One region of the Micromonospora sp. WMMD987 genome, then DNA from elsewhere that is predicted to be linked to it. Evidence: riboswitches for the same ligand, from Rfam matches in the RefSeq annotation. Region 1 holds a riboswitch; each other region holds the start of a gene.
The links. Region 1 has a riboswitch for cobalamin ahead of O7612_RS16375 (peptidase). Riboswitches for the same ligand answer to the same signal wherever they lie in the genome.
Positions count from the first base shown of each region.

Region 2: it holds a riboswitch for cobalamin, as region 1 does, so the genes downstream of both, O7612_RS12445 (ribonucleoside-diphosphate reductase subunit alpha) here and O7612_RS16375 (peptidase) in region 1, are expected to answer to the same signal.
Region 3: it holds a riboswitch for cobalamin, as region 1 does, so the genes downstream of both, cobN (cobaltochelatase subunit CobN) here and O7612_RS16375 (peptidase) in region 1, are expected to answer to the same signal.

Region 1 is NZ_CP120861.1:3,888,075-3,894,445, reverse strand. Features, by position in the region: gene O7612_RS16385 (cell wall anchor protein) at 1-1,224, opposite strand, end outside; cobalamin riboswitch at 1,366-1,504, opposite strand; gene O7612_RS16380 (hypothetical protein) at 1,587-2,072, opposite strand; gene O7612_RS16375 (peptidase) at 2,105-3,148, opposite strand; cobalamin riboswitch at 3,249-3,387, opposite strand; cobalamin riboswitch at 3,593-3,798, shown strand; gene metE (5-methyltetrahydropteroyltriglutamate--homocysteine S-methyltransferase) at 4,030-6,267, opposite strand.
Region 2 is NZ_CP120861.1:2,950,404-2,956,774, forward strand. Features, by position in the region: gene O7612_RS12440 (ribonucleotide-diphosphate reductase subunit beta) at 337-1,314, opposite strand; gene O7612_RS12445 (ribonucleoside-diphosphate reductase subunit alpha) at 1,368-3,743, opposite strand; cobalamin riboswitch at 3,863-4,081, opposite strand; gene O7612_RS12450 (helix-turn-helix transcriptional regulator) at 4,110-4,997, opposite strand; gene O7612_RS12455 (oxidoreductase) at 5,126-6,028, shown strand; gene O7612_RS12460 (hypothetical protein) at 6,084-6,371, shown strand, end outside.
Region 3 is NZ_CP120861.1:3,314,386-3,320,756, forward strand. Features, by position in the region: gene O7612_RS13925 (FUSC family protein) at 65-1,183, shown strand; gene O7612_RS13930 (MFS transporter) at 1,280-2,503, shown strand; gene O7612_RS13935 (aldo/keto reductase) at 2,577-3,476, shown strand; gene O7612_RS13940 (hypothetical protein) at 3,566-3,901, shown strand; cobalamin riboswitch at 4,067-4,196, shown strand; gene cobN (cobaltochelatase subunit CobN) at 4,504-6,371, shown strand, end outside.

The sequences.
Region 1 (6,371 bases):
GGTCGTCGTCGGTGTCGGTGTGGCAGAGGTGGTCGGAGTGGCAGAGGTGGTCGGCGTCGGAGTCGCGGTGCCGGTCGGCGTCGGCGACGTCGGCGGCAGGTCGAGACCGATGCGGCCCAGCGGCACCTGGGCGAGTCCGAGGAGGGCCTGCGCGGTGGCCCTGCGCCACTGGTCCCGGTCGGTGTCCGTGATCCCGGCCGTGACGGCGCTGGTGAACGACTCGGCGTGGTAGGCGATCGCCCCCGCGTCACCGGCGGCAGCACCACCGTTCGCCGCCGTGAGCTGCACCCCGGCCACCGCGTGTGCGGCCTGTGCGGCCTGGCTGTCCCGGCCGGCAGCGGCGAGCGCCTGCCCGGCCAGCCCGGTGCTGTTGGAGTTCGCGCCGGTGGTCGGGCCGGAACCGCCGAACGAACCGTCGGCGTGCTGCTGCCCCACCAGCCAGTCCGCGCCCCTGCGGGCGGCGTCGCTCGCCCCGGTGGCACCGGCGTCGGCGGCGGCCAGCAACGCCTGCACGGCCATCGCCGTCGAGTCGACGTCGAGGGTCGCGCCCGGCTGCTCGTCGCAGGACGGCGAAGGGCCGTCCGCGGTGTCCGGGTAGAGCCGGAAGCCTCCGGCCGCGCACTGCTGCCGGACGAGGAAGTCGACGGTGTCCTGCGGCAGGTCACCGCTGCGGGCCAGACCCAGCACGGCGAAGGACTGGTCGAAGGTGTTGCTGGCGTCCGGTCCACTGTCGGCCGTGACACGGCTGGTGATCCGTCCCCGCTGGTGACCGGCGTCCGCCCCGGCCAGCAGGGACAGCGTCACCGCCCGCAGGTCGTACCCGCCGAAGTCGGTGGGGTCGGCACCGGCGGCGGACGCGACGTAGAGCAGCTTCGCGGTCGCCCCGCCGTCGGTGAAACCCTCGATGCCCCAGTCGTCGTAGCTGTTGTAGGACCGGACGTGCGCCGCGACCTGCCCGGTCGCCGCCTGTCGCGTCGGTGCCGACCCGCCGGTGGCGGACATCGCGATGATCCCGTCGATGGTCAGGCCCCAGTCCTGGCCACCGTACGGTCCGGGCAGCGTGCCGTCGGCGAATTCACCGGCCAGCCACGAGGTGGCGTCACGCGCGGCGGCGGCATCGGCCGGGGCGGGTGCGGCCACCCCGGCCAGGGGCACGGCTGCCGTGACGACGGTCGTCGCCACGATCGCGCCGAGACCGGTGGCGAGACGCCGGGACAGAAGCATGGGAGTGCCTTTCGCAGAGCGGTCGGTGAGAACTCCGGAACACACCCTCCCCGGACCCGTCATCCCGCTCCGCGCGCTGCGGCGAGCGGGGTGAACGGACCGTCGACGGCAGCCCGGACCTCACCCTGTAGACCTCGACAGTGGAAGCCGCTCGTCCCGGGCGGGGCATTCCGGCTCGCGAGAGGACCCCTCGCTCACGGTTGCGGGTCAGCGCCGGCCTCTACCGGCTTCCCCCCACACGGGACGTATGCAGTTGAGCACCCGGCGCACCGGATGTCGACACGGTACCGCCCTGGCGTCACAGGACGCCAGGGCGGCAGCCGGCAGCCGACGCACCGGCCACACCAGGGCTGCGGTCCGGGTCAGGGTGCGGCGATGCTCGGCGCGGCGCCCGCCCCGAACGCCCAGCCCTCGACACTGCCCGGAGCCGGGTTGTAGCCGCTGGCGCCCGAGGAGCTGTAGGACCACGACCCGCCCGCCGGGGCATGCCAGTACGACCAGTAGGCGGTGGCCGGCGGCGTGTTGACACACGGGTCCGTCGCGGCCGTGGGCTTGCCGTTGATCCGGCAGACGAACGCCAGACCCCAGCGCGAGGTGCCGGTCACCGTGAAACCGGCCCCCTGCAGGGCGGCCACCCCGGTGGCCGGGTCGCCCAGGGCACAGGCGACCTGCACGCCCCCGCCGAGCGCGGCGAAGTCGACAACGACGGTGACCCCTGAGGTGCCGGTGCAGGCTGCGGCGTGCGCCGCCTGGGGCGCGGGCTCCACGGCGGTCAGGGCGACGGCGGCGACGGCGGCGGCCACCAGGCTGGCGAGCCGTACACGGACGATGGATCGGAGACGGAACACAGGTCCTCCCGGGTTCGGGTCGGCGCGACAGGTCAGGGACAGGTGAGCACCGGTGCGCCGGAACCGGCGGTCGCGGCGGAGAGCGTGGCGTAGCCGTCCCCGGTCAGGCCCAGGACGGCCTGACCGGTGGCGCGGGTGGCGGTGGCCGGGTCGAAGGTGCCGCCGTCGAAGTCGACCGCGCCCCGGTCGGCCGGCGCTGCGCCGCAACCCACCTGCAGGCCGACCAGGAACGCCCGTGCCCGCGCCCAGGCCAACGGCCGGTGGCCGGTGCGCAGCGCCTGCGCAGCGAGCCCGGTGCTGTTGGCGTTCGGGACGCCCGACGAGTCGGCGAAGCTACCGTTGGCGCCCTGCACCGACACCAGCCAGCGCAGCCCGGCGGCAGCGGCGGCCGGGCGGCCCGCCGCCTGGAGCGCCTGCACCGCCAGTGCGGTGGCGTCCACATCGGAGGTGCACACCGGCTGGGCGGGCAGCAGCGGGTATCCGCCGTCCGGGCAGCGGGTCCCGGCCAGCCAGGTGGCGGCGGTTCCGGGCGCACCCTGCGCGGTGCGGTCCAGGGCGAGGATCGCGAAGGACTGGCTGAACGCGTTGCTGTAGTTCCCGTACGCCGACCGGTCGGTGAACCGGCCGCTGGACGATTCCAGCCCCCGCAGCCGGGCGATCAGGTCCACCCCACCGACGTCGGTCGGGTCGCCCCCGCGTACCTGCACCGTGAGGGCGAGTTTCGCGGTCGCGCCCACGTACGCCTCGGTGCCGCCGTCACCGACGTAACCGTCGCGGACGTCCGGTCGGGTGACCCAGGCCAGCGCCCGTGTCCCGAAGTCGTCGGCGACACCGGCGGCGGCGAAGGCGAACACCGCGTCGAGGGTCAACCCCTGGTCGGGGTAGGCGACGCCGTCGAAGACCACCTCGAATCGTTCACCGTCGACGAGTTGCCGCGCGAGCCAGCCGGCGGCGGCCCCGGCCCGGTCGACGCCGGGATGTGCGGGTACGGCGGTCGCGGGTGTGGCGAGGGTGAGAGCGACGAGTACGCCGCAGAACAGGGCGAGCAGGCGGTGCCGGCTCAGGCGGACGACCATCGGAAGCGCCTTTCCGGCCCGGCGGTCGTCAGAACCCGGACGACCACCACCGACAGGCAGGATCGACCGGCCTCCGACCCGTGGGCCACGACGGGTGGGGAACGGACATCACGCGTGCGGCGGGTATTCGGGCTCGCCGTCAGGGTGTCTGCCACCTCGACGACCTACCGTTGCGGGCCAGCGCCGGACTTCGACCGGACTTCCCCCGCGCACGCGTTGCTGCAGTTGTCGCGACAGTCTGATCTCCCGCGACACCGGATGTCAATGCGCAACCAGGCGAACACGGCTGGTGAGAGTTGGCACAATGGTCGTCCATCCCGGACGAAGACGACCGTACTCGCACCACCCGACGCGAACATGGTCACCGACGGCGCATTCACTCACTGCCGCCCCCGGTAGGTGACGCTGCGGCAGGAAGCGCCGCCGTGTCGGAACCCGACGCGATATCGTGACACCGCAGTCGGTCCGCCACGCCCACCAGGTGGCGGCGCAAGCGGGAACCCGGTGCGAGACCGGGACTGCCCCGCAGCAGTGAGTGGGAACGACCGCCGCCATCAGCACTGGACCCACAGGGCCTGGGAAGCCACGGCCGGTAGGCCTGAGCACGACGCCCACGAGTCCGAAGACCTGCCCACTGCCCACGTGCATCCGCACGCGGAGAGCTCGGCGACCTTCGCGGGCGGGTCGGCCATCGGCGACAGCACGACATCCGGTGCTGCGCGCGACCGCACCGCTCCCTGTCGAGTTCACCCGACTCGGCAAAGGAGACGGACACCAGCCGCACCCAGGGCACTCACCCGAGCCGCCCGGGCCTGCCCGTAGGCGGAATGCGCAGGAGGTACGGGCGGACTCCGTGAGGGAGCCCGCCCGTACCTGCCCGATCAGCTCCGGCGGACCTCGATGGCGGCTGCGACCAGGTGTCGGAGGGACGCCTCGACTTCGGCGTAGGCACGGGTCTTCAGACCGCAGTCCGGGTTGACCCACAACCGCCGGGCGGGCACGGCCGCGACGGCCCGGTGGAGCGCGTCGACCACCTCATCGTGGGGCGGGATGCGGGGCGAGTGGATGTCCCACACCCCGGGGCCGACGCCCCGGCGGTAGCCGATCGCGGCGAGGTCGTCGAGGATCTCCATCTTCGAGCGGGACGCCTCGATGCTCGTGACATCGGCGTCGAGAGCGTCGATCGCGGTGATCACCTCGCCGAACTCGCTGTAGCACAGGTGGGTGTGGATCTGGGTGTCGTCGGCGACGCCACTGGTGGCGAGACGGAACGCGTTCACCGCCCAGTCCAGGTACGCCGTCTGGTCGGCCCGGCGCAGCGGCAGGGTCTCCCGCAGGGCGGGTTCGTCGACCTGGATGATCCGGATCCCGGCGGCCTCCAGGTCGCGGCACTCGTCGCGCAGCGCGAGCGCGACCTGGTCGGCGGTGTCGGCCAGGGGCTGGTCGGTACGGACGAACGACCAGGCCAGGATGGTGACCGGGCCGGTGAGCATGCCCTTGACCGGGCGGTCGGTCAGCGACTGCGCGTAGGTGGACCACTCGACGGTCATCGGGGCACGGCGGGCCACGTCCCCGTGGATGATCGGCGGGCGGACGCACCGGGAGCCGTAGGACTGCACCCAGCCGTGCGTGGTGGCGGCGAAACCGTCGAGCTGCTCCCCGAAGTACTGGACCATGTCGTTGCGCTCCGGCTCACCGTGCACCAGCACGTCCAGGCCCAGCCGCTCCTGCAACCGGATGACCTGCTCCACCTCGGCGCGCATCCGCTGCGTGTAGCCGGCGTCGTCGAGAGTGCCGGCGCGGTGTGCGGCACGGGCCCGGCGCAGCTCGGTGGTCTGCGGGAACGAGCCGATCGTGGTGGTCGGCAGGTCCGGCAGCCCCAACCGTTCCTGTTGGCGGGCGGCCCGCTCGGCGTAGTCGCCGCGGTGCCGGTCGGTGGGGCGCAGCGCCGCCAACCGGCCGCGTACGTCATCGTGCCGCCACGCCGGCGGGACGGACGGCGGCGGGGCCGGCAGGCTGGTGGTGCCGTCGCGCAGCGCCCGGCCGAGCAGGACCACCTCGTCGACCTTCTGCCGGGCGAACGCGAGTCGAGCGGACAGTTCCGGGTCGAGGGAGGTCTCGGCGGACAGGTCGACCGGGACGTGCAGCAGCGAACAGGACGTGGACACCGCCACGTGGTCGGCCAGTCCGCCGACCGTGGCACCGGCGGCGACAGCGGCGCGTAGATCCGTGCGCCAGATGTTGCGCCCGTCGACCAGACCGGCGACGACGGTCCTGCCGCGCAGGGGACCGGCTGCGGCGAGCCGGTGCAGGTTGCCCGGGCCGGCGACCAGGTCCAGGCCGACCGCCTCGACCGGGGTGTCCAGCAGCGCCGGCAGCGCGTCGCCGAGGTCACCGAAGTAGGTGGCGACGAAGATCCGGGGGCGGTGGGGCAGCTCACCGAGGCGTCGGTAGGCGTGCCGCAGACCGTCGATCTCGGCCGGGGTGCGGTCGGCGACGTAGGCGGGTTCGTCCAGTTGGATCCAGGCCACGCCCGCGTCGGCCAGGGCGGTGAGGATCCGGGCGTACGTGTCGACCAGGTCGTCGAGCCGGGCGAACGGGTCGTCGCCCTTGGCCAGCAGCAGGAAGGTGGCTGGCCCGACCAGCACCGGACGGGTGGTGATGCCGAGGTCACGTGCCTGCGCATACTCGCCCAGCGCCTTTGCCGGATTCGCCGCGAACACGGTGTCGGGGTCGATCTCCGGCACCAGGTAGTGGTAGTTGGTGTCGAACCACTTGGTGAGTTCCAACGCGGGCGCGGCATCGACACCACGGGCCATGGCGAAGTAGGTGTCGAGGTGACCGAGGCCGAGCCGGGCGAACCGGCGGGGGACCGCACCGACCGCGACGGCGGTGTCGAGCATGTGGTCGTAGTAGGAGAACGTGTTGGACGGGATCGCGTCGAGCCGGGCGTCACGCAGCGTCCGCCACACCTCGGCCCGCAGCCCGGCCGCGACGTCCTCCAGGCCCGCGGCGTCCAGCGTGCCGGCCCAGTACGCCTCGACGGCCTTTTTCCACTCGCGGTGGGAACCGATACGGGGATAGCCGAGCACGGTGCTCTGCCCGAATGAGGTGGTCACAGGTGGTCCTTCCCTCGCGGTGTCCGACGACCACCCGAGAGGAAGACGGATACGCCACGGCGTAACCGGCATTCCGCCCTGGCCCTCCCGAGAGGCCGCCGACG
Region 2 (6,371 bases), 940 kb from region 1:
TACGCACGAAAATGAGCCTCTGCCCTCGGAATCATGGGCGATGACGGGTGGGAGTGTCGGATGACGGATACGTTGACGATCTTTCGCGATTGCTGAGTCAAGATGCTAGCACCGCGTCCAGGCTTCATCAACATCGATCGACGTCTAATGCGTTTAAGTCATTTTTATGGTCGCGTAACTTTTGTGGAGCTTTTTCGTGGACAATTCGGCCCCGGTCTGCCGATGTCGGTCGAATGACGCACCGTGATCCCGGCGGTGGGCTCCCCACAACCGCGGAGCCGGACGGCGGCCCGACCCGGTGGGTACGCCACCGGGCCGGGCCGCCGCCCCACCGGATCAGAAGTCGTCGTCGAAGGTGACCGTGCCGCTGACCCCGACCTGGTACGCCGACACCCGCCGCTCGAAGAAGTTCGACAGCTCCTGCACGTCCTGCAGGTCCATGAACGCGAACGGGTTCTGCGTGCCGTAGCGCGGCGCGATGCCGAGCTGGGCGAGCCGACGGTCCGCCACGTGCTCCAGGTAGGCCCGCATGTCCTGAAGCGACAGCCCGGAGACGCCCTGGTCGAGCAGGTCCTCGGCGAACTGCGCCTCGCACTCGACCGCCTCGGCGAGCATCTCGGTGACCTGCCGCTCCAGCTCGGCGTCGAACAGCTCCGGCTCCTCCCGCCGGACGGTCTCCACCACGTCGAACGCGAACGCCATGTGCATCGACTCGTCGCGGAACACCCAGTTGGTGCCCGACGCCAGCCCGTTGAGCAGGCCCCGCGACCGTAGGAAGTAGACGTAGGCGAACGCGCCGTAGAAGAACAGCCCCTCGATGCAGGCCGCGAAGCAGATGAGGTTGAGCAGGAACGCCCGCCGGTCCGCGCGGGTACGCAGCTCCCGCAGCGCGAAGACCGAGTCGATCCAGCGGAAACAGAACTCGGCCTTGCGCCGGATCGACGGGATGTTCTCGATGGCGGCGAACGCGGCGAAGCGTTCCTGCTCGTCGGGGACGTACGTGTCGAGCAGGTTCAGGTAGAACTGCACGTGCACGGCCTCCTCGAACAGCTGCCGGGACAGGTACAGCCGGCCCTCCGGGGAGTTGACGTGCTGGTAGAGGTTGAGCACCAGGTTGTTGGCGACGATCGTGTCGCCGGTGGCGAAGAACGCCACCAGCCGGGACATCAGGTGCCGCTCGGCCGGCGAGAGCCGTTCCAGGTCGGCCAGGTCGGAGTGCAGGTCGACCTCCTCCACCGTCCAGGTGTTACGGATGGCGTCGCGGAACCGGTCGAAGAAGTGCGGGTACCGCATCGGGCGCAGGGTGAGGTCCATGCCGGGGTCGAGCAGCAGCTGCCGCCCGGCGGTACGGGGTTCGTCGACGGTGGTCACTGGCACGCCTCGCAGCTCTCGGGGTTCTCCAGGGAACAGGCCAGCGCCTCGGCGTCGGCCGCGACGGCCGAGGCGACGGTGACGGTGGCCTGCTGGATCCGGGTCGCCGGACGCGACCGCAGGTAGTAGGTGGTCTTCAGCCCGGACTTCCAGGCGTACAGGTACATCGAGGAGAGCTTGCCGATGGTCGGCGCGCTGAGGAACAGGTTCAACGACTGCGACTGGTCGACGTACGGCGCCCGCGCGGCGGCCAGGTCGATCAGTGCCCGCTGCGGCAGCTCCCACGCGGTGCGGAACAGCTCCCGCACCTCGGCGGGCAGCTCGACGATGCCCTGCACCGAGCCCTCGGCCCGCTTGATCCGGTCGCGGATCTCCGGCGTCCACAGCCCGCGCGCCTTCAGCTCCCGCACCAGGTACGTGTTGACCTGGAGGAACTCCCCGGACATGGTTTCGCGCTTGAACAGGTTGGACACCTGCGGCTCGATGCACTCGTAGCAGCCGGCGATCGACGCGATCGTGGCGGTCGGGGCGATCGCCACCAGCAGCGAGTTGCGCAGGCCGTGCGCCGCGATCCGGGTACGCAGCGCGGCCCAGCGCCCGGTCTGGGTGGGCTCGGCCCCCCACAGGTCGGGGTGCAGGTCACCCCGGGCCGCCCGGGTCTGCGGGTACGCCGGGTGCGCGCCGAACCGTTCGGCCAGGTCGGTCGAGGTCTCCAGCGCGGTCAGGAAGATCTCCTCCTGCACCCGGGTGGACAACTCCCGGGCCGCCGCCGAGTCGAACGGCAGGCGCAGCGCGAACAACGCGTCCTGGAGCCCCATCAGCCCCAGCCCGACCGGCCGCCAGCGCGGGTTCGAGGCCGCCGCCTGCTCGGCCGGGTAGTAGTTGATGTCGATCACCCGGTCCAGGAACACCACCGCCGTCCGGACGGTCTCGCGCAGTTTGTCCCAGTCGACGCCGTCGCCGGTCAGGTGCGCGCCCAGGTTGACCGACCCCAGGTTGCACACGGCGGTCTCGGTGTCGCTGTTGACCTCCAGGATCTCGGTGCACAGGTTGGACAGGTGGATCGTGTTGCCCGGCACACCGGTCTGGTTGGACAGCCGGTTGGACGGATCCTTGAACGTCATCCACCCGTTGCCGGTCTGCGCCAGGGTGCGCATCATCCGTCCGTACAGGTCCCGTGCCCTGACGGTGCGGACCGCATTCTTCTCGGCGACCCGGTACGCCGCGTCGAACTCCTCGCCGTACAGGTCGGGCAGTTCCGGGGCGTCCGACGGGTCGATCAACGACCACTCGCCGTCGGCCTCGACCCGGCGCATGAACTCGTCGGGGATCCAGTTGGCCAGGTTGAGGTTGTGGGTACGCCGGGCCTCCTCGCCGGTGTTGTCCCGCAGCTCCAGGAACTCCTCGACGTCCGGGTGCCAGGGTTCCAGGTAGACGCAGGCCGCCCCCTTGCGCCGGCCGCCCTGGTTGACCGCCGCGACCCCGGCGTCGAGGGTCTTCAGGAACGGCACGATCCCGTTCGACCGGCCGTTGGTGCCCCGGATCAACGCGCCCCGGCCGCGCACCCGCGTGAAGGAGATGCCGATGCCGCCGGAGAACTTCGACAGCTTCGCCACCTGGTGGTACCGCTCGTAGATCGAGTCCAGCTCGTCGCGCGGCGAGTCGACCAGGAAACACGACGACATCTGGGTGTGCCGGGTGCCCGAGTTGAACAACGTCGGGGAACTCGGCAGGTAGGCCAGCGACGACATCAGCCGGTAGAACCCGACCGCCTCGTCGGGCGTGGTGGACAGCCCGCAGGCCACCCGCAGCAGCCAGTACTGCGGGGTCTCCACCACCAGCCGCGACCGCGGGTGCCGCAGCAGGTACCGGTCGGCCACCGTCCGCAGCCCGAAGTACTCGAACCGCAGGTCACCTGTGGGGTCGACAGCGTGGTCGACCTGCCCGGCGTGCCGGGCCACGAACGCGGCGGTGTCGTCGGCGATCAGGCCGAGACCGTGGGCGTACCGGACGGACTGGCTGAAGCCCGCCACCGCCTGCCCGCGTACCTCCTTCGCCACGGATGCGGCCAGCAGCCGCGCCGCCAGCCGGGAGTACTGCGGTTCCGTGCCGATCAGCTCCGCCGCCGTCTGGATCGACAGCCTGTCCACCTCGGCCGTGGTCGCCCCGTCGTAGAGGCCGGCGACCGTCGTGGTGGCCACCCGCAGCGGGTCCACCTCGGGCAGGTCGGTGGCCCACCGCCCGACCGCTCTGACGATCCGGTCGACGTCCACCGGCTCGGTGCCGCCGTCGGGCGTGCGCACCCGCAGCACCGGCCGGCGCGGCTCCACCTCGCCCACACCGGGTGGGGGACTCTCCTGTACGACCGTCATGACCTCTCCTCGCCGTCACCGATGACCATCGGACGCGGGAGAACGCCAACGGGCGCGGCGCGACGGCCGCCCCGGAACCTGGCGTCGGTCGTCCCGCGCGACCTCAGGCCGCCGCGCGCGGCAGCGCACGGCGCGCTGGCAGGTCTTCGGACTCGCGGGCCTGACCGGGGTCCACCGGTCGCCTACTGGCCGTCGCTTCCCGGACCTCGCGGTCCAGTGCTCGATGACGGCGGTCGTTCCCACTCACCGCTGCGGGGCAGTCCCGGATTTCCACCGGGTTCCCTGTTGCCTCGACCGCACCCGTCCGGGTGGGGCGAACCAGCTGCGTGGCACACCATATATGGCGTGCATGGGGGAGAGGCAACACTAGATGTCGCGGGGGCGTGTCGGATAACTCTCATCCGACCGTCCGGTGGCCCGCAGCGACGCCAGCAGCCGCAGCGCGTCGGCGTCGGCGCTGCCGGGCTCGGCGGTGAAGACCAGCATGACCGGCCCGGGGCTGCCGGGCAGCGGATAGGTGTCCCAGTCCAGGATGATGTCGCCGACCCCGGGGACCTGGAAGGTCTTGGTGCCGCTGACCGACTCGCGCACGTCGTGCCGGGACCACAGCCGACGGAACTCGGCGCTGCGGATGCTCAGCTCACCGACGATCGCGGTGGCCCGGGGATGGGTGGGGTCGGTGGCGACCGCGGCCCGCAACATGCCGATGTAGTCCATCGCCTGCCGCTCCCAGGCCGCGCACCGCCGCGTCCGCGTCGCCGCCTCGTCGAACATCAGCAGCAGCATGTTGAGCCGGTCCGGCGGGTGGCCGGCCGGGTCGCCGAGCAGCGCCACCGCCCACCGGTTCCAGGCGAGCAGGTCCAGGTGGCGGCCGAGCACCACCGCCGGGGTGTCCATCACCCGCAGCAGCCGCCGGGTGCTCTCCGGCACCCGCTCCGGACCGTGGTCCACCCGGGCCGGCACCGGCCGGCGGGCGGCGCGGGCCAGGGTGAACAGGTGCCGGCGTTCCCCGGCGTCGAGCCCGAGCGCGGCGGCGAGCGCGTCCAGCACGTCGTCGGACGGGCGGACCTCGCGACCCTGCTCCATCCGTTGGTAGTAGTCGGTGCTCAACCCGGCCAGCAGCGCCAGCTCCTCGCGGCGCAGCCCGGTGACCCGGCGGCGTCCGCCCGGCTCCAGGCCGACGTCGCGGGGGTGCAGCCGGCCGCGCCGGGCGCGCAGGAAGTCACCGAGTTCGCGGGCGTACGGATGGGTCATGGGGCCAGTGTGGCGCGGCCCGGACCGGCCCGGGTAGGTCTGCGGGACCTAGGCAACCGGGAACGACCGCGCCCGGCCGGTCCGCCCCTAGCGTCGACGCTCCCACCCCGACCGACCAGGAGCAGCAGATGACATGGACCACCGACCGCATCCCCGACCAGCACGGCCGCACCGCCGTCGTCACCGGCGCGAACTCGGGACTCGGCCTGGTCACCGCCGCCGCGCTGGCCCACCGGGGCGCGCACGTCGTGCTGGCCGTCCGCGACCCCGCCGCCGGTCGGCAGGCCGCCCGCCGGATCGGCGGGACCGTCGAGGTACGCGAGCTGGACCTGGCCTCGCTGGCCTCGGTACGGGCGTTCGCGGCGCGGCTGGCCGCCGACCATCCGGTGCTCGACCTGCTGGTCAACAACGCCGGCGCGGTGCTGCTCGGGCCGCGCCGCACCAGTGTCGACGGCCACGAGCTGCACCTCGCCACCAACCTGCTGGGCCACTTCGCGCTGACCGGCCTGCTGCTGGGCAACCTGGCCGCGGCAGGGGCCGCCCGGGTGGTCAGCCTCAGCTCGATCACCCACCGCAACGCGCACCTGGACTTCGCCGACCTGATGGGCGAGCGCGGCTACCGGGGCACCACAGCGTACGGCCGGTCCAAGCTCGCCACCACCGTCTTCGGCGTCGAACTGGACCGTCGGCTGCGCGCCGCCGGGTCGCCGGTCCTCAGCGTGCTGGCCCACCCCGGCGTCACCCGTACCAACCTGACTCCCCGGGCGTGGGAGCACCGGGGCCGGTGGGGCCGGGTGATCGCCCGGCTCGGCCTGCTGGCCACCCAGCCGGTGGAGCGGGGCGCGTTGCCCCAGCTGCGCGCCGCCACCGATCCCGGGGTACGGGGTGGCCAGTTCTTCGGCCCGGCCCGGTTCTTCCAGACCCGGGGTCCGGTCACCGAGGTCCGGTACAGCCCGGAGGCCGCCGATCCGGTCGTCGGCCGTCGGCTCTGGACGGCGGCCGAGGAACTGACCGGCGTCGGCTACCTCTGACACAGGGGCGCACTAGCATGGCTGCGGTCGGTGACGGCGGCGGAGACGAGGCGAGATGAGATGGCTGGGGCGGGTGCTGGGCGGTGGGAGCCGGCAGGTCCAGGAGGATCCGGTCCGGCAGGCGGCGCTGTCGGCCGAGGTGCGGCAGCGGTTCGGCACCCACCTGGCCGTCCGACCGGCCGACCAGGTGGCGGCGATCGTCGGCCTGCTCGACGACGGGGACGGCCTGGCGGTGGCGGCCGCGATCGTCGGTGAGTTCGCCGCCGCGGCCCACGCGGACCTGCTGGCGCAGACGGCGGAGCTGTACCGGCGTACCGGTCACCGGTTCCCGGTGGACCGGCGC
Region 3 (6,371 bases), 570 kb from region 1:
GGTGTCCCCCGGACGGTCGTCCCCGGCGTGGGCCGTAGCGTGAGGGGTGACCCGAGGAGGCGGCATGCTGCGGTGGACCTGGTTGCGGACCGCCGCCGGCCGGCTGCGCGGAGGTTGGCTGCCGGTCGTCGAGACCACCCTGGCGGCCACCGTGGCCTGGGTGCTGGCCACCCGGATCGTCGGCCACCCGCAGCCCTTCTTCGCCCCCGCCGCCGCGCTGATCGTTCTCGGTCAGGCGCGGGGTCAGCGGGTGCGCCGCGCGGTCGAGGTGGTGCTCGGGGTGGCCGCCGGTGTGCTCGTCGCCGACCTGGTGGTCCAGGCCCTCGGACCACGTACCACCTGGACGGTCTTCACGGTCATCCTGCTCACCATCGCCCTCGCGGTAGCGGTCGGGGCGAGCACCGTCTCGGTGGTGCAGGCCGCCGTCTCCGCTCTCTATCTGGTGGTGGTCTCCCCGGCCACCGAGTCGCTGGTGCCGTTCCGGTTCGTCGACGCGTTGATCGGTGGCGGGGTGGCGGTGGTGGCCAGCCAGCTCATCGGCGTCCGCCGGCCGCTCGCCCCGCTGGTCGCCGCGTTCCGGTGTACCTTCGACGACCTCGCCGCGGTGCTGGAGCAGGTGGCCGCCGCCCTCGACCGGCACGACGCGCCCGCCGCGGTGGCCGCCCTGGAGCAGGCCCGGCAGCTCGACGTGGAGCCGCTGCGCGAGGCCGTCCTCGCCGCCGGTGAGGCGGTCCGGCTGCACGTCCGCCGTCGCCGGCACATCGGCCGGCTCCGGAGCGTGGACGCCTCCATCGGCCAGCTCGACTACGCGGTACGCAACGTCCGGGTGCTGGCCAGGGCAGGGGTGACGTTCAGCCGGCTGCCCGCCCCCGTCCCGCCCGAGCTGGGCGCCGCGCTGCGCGACCTGTCCCGGGCCGTCGAGGCGGCCGGTCGGGCGCTCGCGGCCGACCTGGAGGGCGCGGAGGAGGTCGGCGACCGGCACGCCGAGGACGCCGACCGGGCCGCCCTGGCGGCGGTGCGGACCGCCGGGCGGCTCTTCACCCCCGGCCAGAGCCTGCCGCTGGCGATGATCGTCGGCCAGATCCGGGCCACCGCCATCGACCTGTTGCGCGGGGTACGCGCCGACGACGACGCCGCCGTGCTGGCCCGGGTGGACGAGGCGCTCGGGCTGCCCGCGCTCTGACGCGCCTGTGGTAAGGAGCGCATACCGCTTGTGGGCGTGACGGATCCGGTGTGAGATCGACGGCGGCACCGTCATACCCGGAAGGACCGCACCGTCGTGAGCGTAACCAGCCCACCCCACAGCGCCGTACCCGCGGCGGTGCTGGCCGCCCGCAACGGCGTCACCGTGGTCTTCGCCCTCAACGGGCTCGCCGTGGCCACCTGGTTCGCCCGGGTTCCCGCCGTCCGGGAGGCGCTCGGTCTCAGCGCCGGCCGGCTCGGTCTGCTGCTGCTGGCCATGTCCGGCGGCGCGGTGCTGGCGCTGACCAGCGCCGGCCTGGTGACCCAGCGGTTCGGCCCCGCCCGCACCGTGGTCGGCTCGACGGTGCTGGTGGCGGCCGGGCTGGCCGGGGTGGGCCTGGCCGCCGGCCCGCTCGGTTCGCTGCCCGGCGTCGCGGTCGGCCTGTTCGCCCTCGGCTACGGCTCCGGCACCTGCGACGTGGCGATGAACGTCGAGGGCGCGGCGGTGGAGAAGCGCCTGGGCCGTACGATCCTGCCCCGGTTCCACGCCGCCTGGAGTCTCGGCTCGGTGGCCGGCGCGGGCCTCGGTGCCGGCGCGGCCCGGCTCGGTGTGCCGATCAGCGTCCATCTCGCGGTGCTGGCGGCGCTGGTCCTCGGCGGCACCCTGCTCGGTGCCCGGCTGTTCCTGCCCGCCGCGCACGCCGAGGGCGGGTCGACCCGTCGCGGCGGCCTGCTCGCGGCCTGGCGGGAACCGCGCACCCTGCTCATCGGCGCGCTGGTGCTGGTGATGGCGTTCACCGAGGGCAGCGCGAACGACTGGCTGGCGGTCGCCTTCGTCGACGGCTACGGGGCCAGCGAGGCCGCCGGCGCCGCCGTCTTCGGGGTTTTCGTCGCCGGTATGACCATCGGTCGGACCGCCGGCACCGTGGCCATCGACCGGTGGGGCCGGGTGCCGGTGCTGGTCGGCACGATCCTGCTCGCCGCCGCCGGCTCGCTGCTGGCGGTGCTGGCCGGTTCCGGCCCGCTCGCCGTGGTCGGGGTGGTCCTCTGGGGACTCGGCGCGTCCCTCGGCTTCCCGGTCGGGATGAGCGCCGCCGCCGACGACGAGGACCGGGCTCCCGCCCGGGTCAGCGTCGTCGCGGTGATCGGCTACACGTCGTTCCTGGCCAGTCCGCCGCTGCTGGGTCTGCTGGGGGACCGGGTCGGCATCCTGCACGCCCTGCTGGTGGTGCCGGTGCTGCTGCTCCCGACGCTGGCCCTGGTGCCGGCGACCCGCCCGCCGGCCGGACCGAAGCCCACCGCGCCGACAGTAAAAAGCTAGCAGTCACCGACCGTCACCGGTATCGGCTGCGCGCCCGATCACCCGGGCGGCCGGTGCTGGCTAGGGTCGCCGGATGCCGACCGAGATCACCGCCGCAGCGGCGGACCGCTGGACCCTGGGTGACCGCACCGTGCACCGACTGGGGTTCGGCACCATGCGGATCACCGTGCACCCCGACCGGGACCGGGCGGTGCGCCTGCTGCGCCAGGCCGTCGACCTGGGGGTCGACCACCTCGACACCGCCGCCTTCTACGTCTCGCCGGGCGGCACGCTGCGGGTCGGCACCGGCCCCGCCCGGTACGCCACCGAGCTGATCCGCGCCGCGCTCGCCCCGTACCCGGAACACCTGGTCGTCGCCACCAAGGTGGGCATCCGGTACGACCCGGCCCTCGGCGTGCATGAGGAGGCCGGCCCGGCGCAGCTGCGCGCCCAGGTGGAGGAGAACCTGCGTCGCCTGGGCCGCGACCACCTCGACCTGGTCAACCTGCGGATCGTCAAGCGCCCGCCCCCGGACTCCGTGGCTGAACGCTTCGGCGCGCTGGCCGAGATGCGCGACGCCGGACTGATCCGGCACCTGGGCCTGTCCAACGCCCGCCTCGACCACCTCGACGAGGCGCAGGGCATCGCCCCGGTGGTCTGCGTGCAGAACAACTACGCCCTGGACAACCGTGGAGACCAGGACGCCCTGATCCGCGAGTGCGCCGCCCGGGGGATCGCCTACGTGCCGTACTTCGCGTTGGCCGGGACCAACCGGGAGGGCGGGGCGCGCACCGACCACGCCCCGGCGGTCCTCACCGTCGCCCGCGCCCACCACGCCACCCCGCAGCAGGTACGGCTCGCCTGGATCCTGCACCAGGGTCCGCACGTGCTGGCCATCCCCGGCACCGGGGATCCGGCCCACCTGGTCGAGAACGTCGCCGCCGGCGCGCTGCGGCTCAGCCCCGACGACCTGACCGCCCTCGACCGGTCGTGAGGGGTTCGCAGCAGACTGTCACCGAGTTCGCAGTGTCCTACCAGGTAGGGATGCTGCACTGGAGGGACGCCGAGGAGAGGAGCGGGCAGATGGGCTGGATCCACCGGCGGCCCTGGGTCGCCGAGAGCATCCCGACCAGGCTCGACCGGGAGGCCACCCGGGAGGACCTGACCGCGTTGACGGACTTCGTGACCACCCACCGTGGAGTGGAGTTCTATCTGGAACCCGAGACCACCGCCACCGACACCACCGTGGTGGCGATCGCGCACGACGGGGAGTGGATCCGCCGCCGTGCCGGCTCCCCGCGGGCGGCGGCGAAGCTGGCCCACCGGCACGCGGTGCCGCTGTACGAGGCGGCGAAGATCGGTTATCCGGAACGGATGCGCGCCTGGAACCGGCTCCACCCCGAGCGCCGCGCCCGCTGACCGCCGCGCCCACCGACCGCCGCAGCCATGTGCCGCCAGAGGCGCGGCTGCGGCGGTCCGGTGCTGTTCGGCCTCGTCACCGGGTCGCCGGGTGCGCCGCCGGGCCGGCCGCCGCCGTTGACCCGGGGTAAGGAGTGTGGCAGCATTCGCGGCCTGACGGCAGTGAAGGAAGTCGGTGCGATTCCGACGCGGTCCCGCCACTGTCACCGGGGAGCGATCCCCCCTCGTGGGTCACGACCGTGCGTGTGCGGTTGGAAGGCCGGGGGTGAGCGTCGATCCGGGAGCCAGGATACTTCGGCCGTCGGAGAACCCCAGGGCGTGGACACCCGAGGAGGAACCGATGACGCGCAGCGTCGCCACCGGCCCGATGACGGCCGGTGATCCCCGCAGCATCGCCGAGCGTGTGCCGCCGCGTGCCGGCACCGTTCCCACCGCCGGCCGTCGCCGGGTCGGTTGGCCTGCCGGACACCGCTGACGCCCGGTCCGACCACCCTGCCGTCCGGCGGGGTGGTCGGTACCCCCGTCGCCGCTGACCGGCCTCCCTCCCGCCCCGACCGGCCCGGCCCCGTGGTCGAGCCGGCCGTCACTCTCCGGAGCCGCACGTGCGCATCCTGCTGCTGTCCACCGCCGACACCGACCTGCTCGCCGCCCGCGCCAGCGCCGCCGACTACCGGCTCGCCAACCCCACCCGGGTCGAGCGGGACGCCGTACCGGCCCTGCTCGACGGCGTGGACCTGGCCGTCGTACGACTGCTCGGTGGCCGGCAGACGTGGCCGGACGGCCTCGCCGCGGTGCTCGGCTCCGGCGTGCCCACGATCGTGCTCGGTGGCGAGGCGGTGCCCGACGCGGAGCTGATGGCGGCGTCCACGGTGCCCTCCGGGGTGGCCACCGAAGCCCTGTCCTACCTGGTCGAAGGGGGTGCGGAGAACCTCGCCCAGCTGGCCCGGTTCCTCGGCGACACGATCCTGCTGACCGGTGAGGGCTTCGACCCGCCCACCCCCACCCCGCCGTACGGCATCCTCGACCGCCGCCCGACGCCCCGCCCGGACACCGGGACCGGGGGGCCGCCGGACGGCGACGGGCGGCCCACGGTGGGGATCGTGTTCTACCGGGCGCACGCGCTGGCCGGCAACACCGGTTTCGTCGAGACCCTCGCGGACGCGGTCGACGCGGCCGGTGGGCACCCGCTGCCGATCTTCTGCGGCTCGCTGCGCGGACTCACCCCCGGCGACGGGCCGCTGGAACTCTTCGCCCGCTGCGACGCCCTCGTCGTCACCGTTCTCGCCGCCGGGGGGACGGTCGCCGCCGACGCCTCCGGCGGTGGTGACGAGGACGCCTGGGACGTCGGCGCGCTGGCCGCCCTCGACGTACCGGTGATCCAGGCGCTCTGTCTGACCAGCACCCGCGAGCAGTGGGCCGGCAGCGACGCCGGGCTCTCCCCGCTGGACGCGGCGATGCAGGTGGCCATCCCCGAGTTCGACGGCCGGATCGTCACCGTGCCGTTCTCGTTCAAACGGATAGACGCCGACGGGCTGTCGGTCTACGCAGCCGACGCCGAGCGGGCCGCCCGGGTCGCCGGGATCGCCGTCCGGCAGGCCCGGCTGCGGCACCTGCGGCCCGCCGACCGGCGGCTGGCGGTCGTGCTCAGCTCCTACCCGACGAAACACTCCCGGGTCGGCAACGCCGTCGGGCTGGACACCCCGGCCTCGGCGGTACGGCTGCTCGCCGCCCTCGCCGCCGCCGGCTACCACCTCGGCGACGCGCCACCGCCCACCGACGGCGACGCGCTGATCCACGCGCTGATCGCCGCCGGTGGCCACGACGTCGAGTGGCTCACCCCGGAACAGTTGTCCGCCGCCGAGGCCCGGGTGCCCGGGGAGACCTACCGGCGCTGGTTCGACCAGGTGCCGGCCGACCTGCGGGACCGGATGCGGGAACACTGGGGCGAGCCACCCGGCGGGCTCTACACCGACGGCGGTGACATCGTCCTGGCCGGGCTGCGGTTCGGCAACGTCACCCTGCTGATCCAGCCGCCACGCGGCTTCGGCGAGAACCCGATCGCCATCTACCACGACCCCGACCTGCCGCCCAGCCACCACTACCTGGCCGCGTACCGGTGGCTGGCCGCACCCGTCGACGACGGCGGCTTCGGCGCGGACGCCGTGGTGCACCTCGGCAAGCACGGCACCCTGGAATGGCTGCCCGGCAAGGGCCTCGGGCTGGCCGCCGACTGCGCCCCCGACGCCGTGCTCGGCGACCTGCCGCTGGTCTACCCGTTCATCGTCAACGACCCCGGCGAGGGCACCCAGGCCAAGCGGCGGGCGCACGCCGTCGTCGTCGACCACCTGGTGCCCCCGATGGCCCGCGCCGAGACCTACGGCGACCTGGCGAAACTCGAACAGCTCCTGGACGAGTACGCCACCGTGCAGGCGCTCGACCCGGCGAAGGTGCCGGTGGTCCGGGGGCAGAT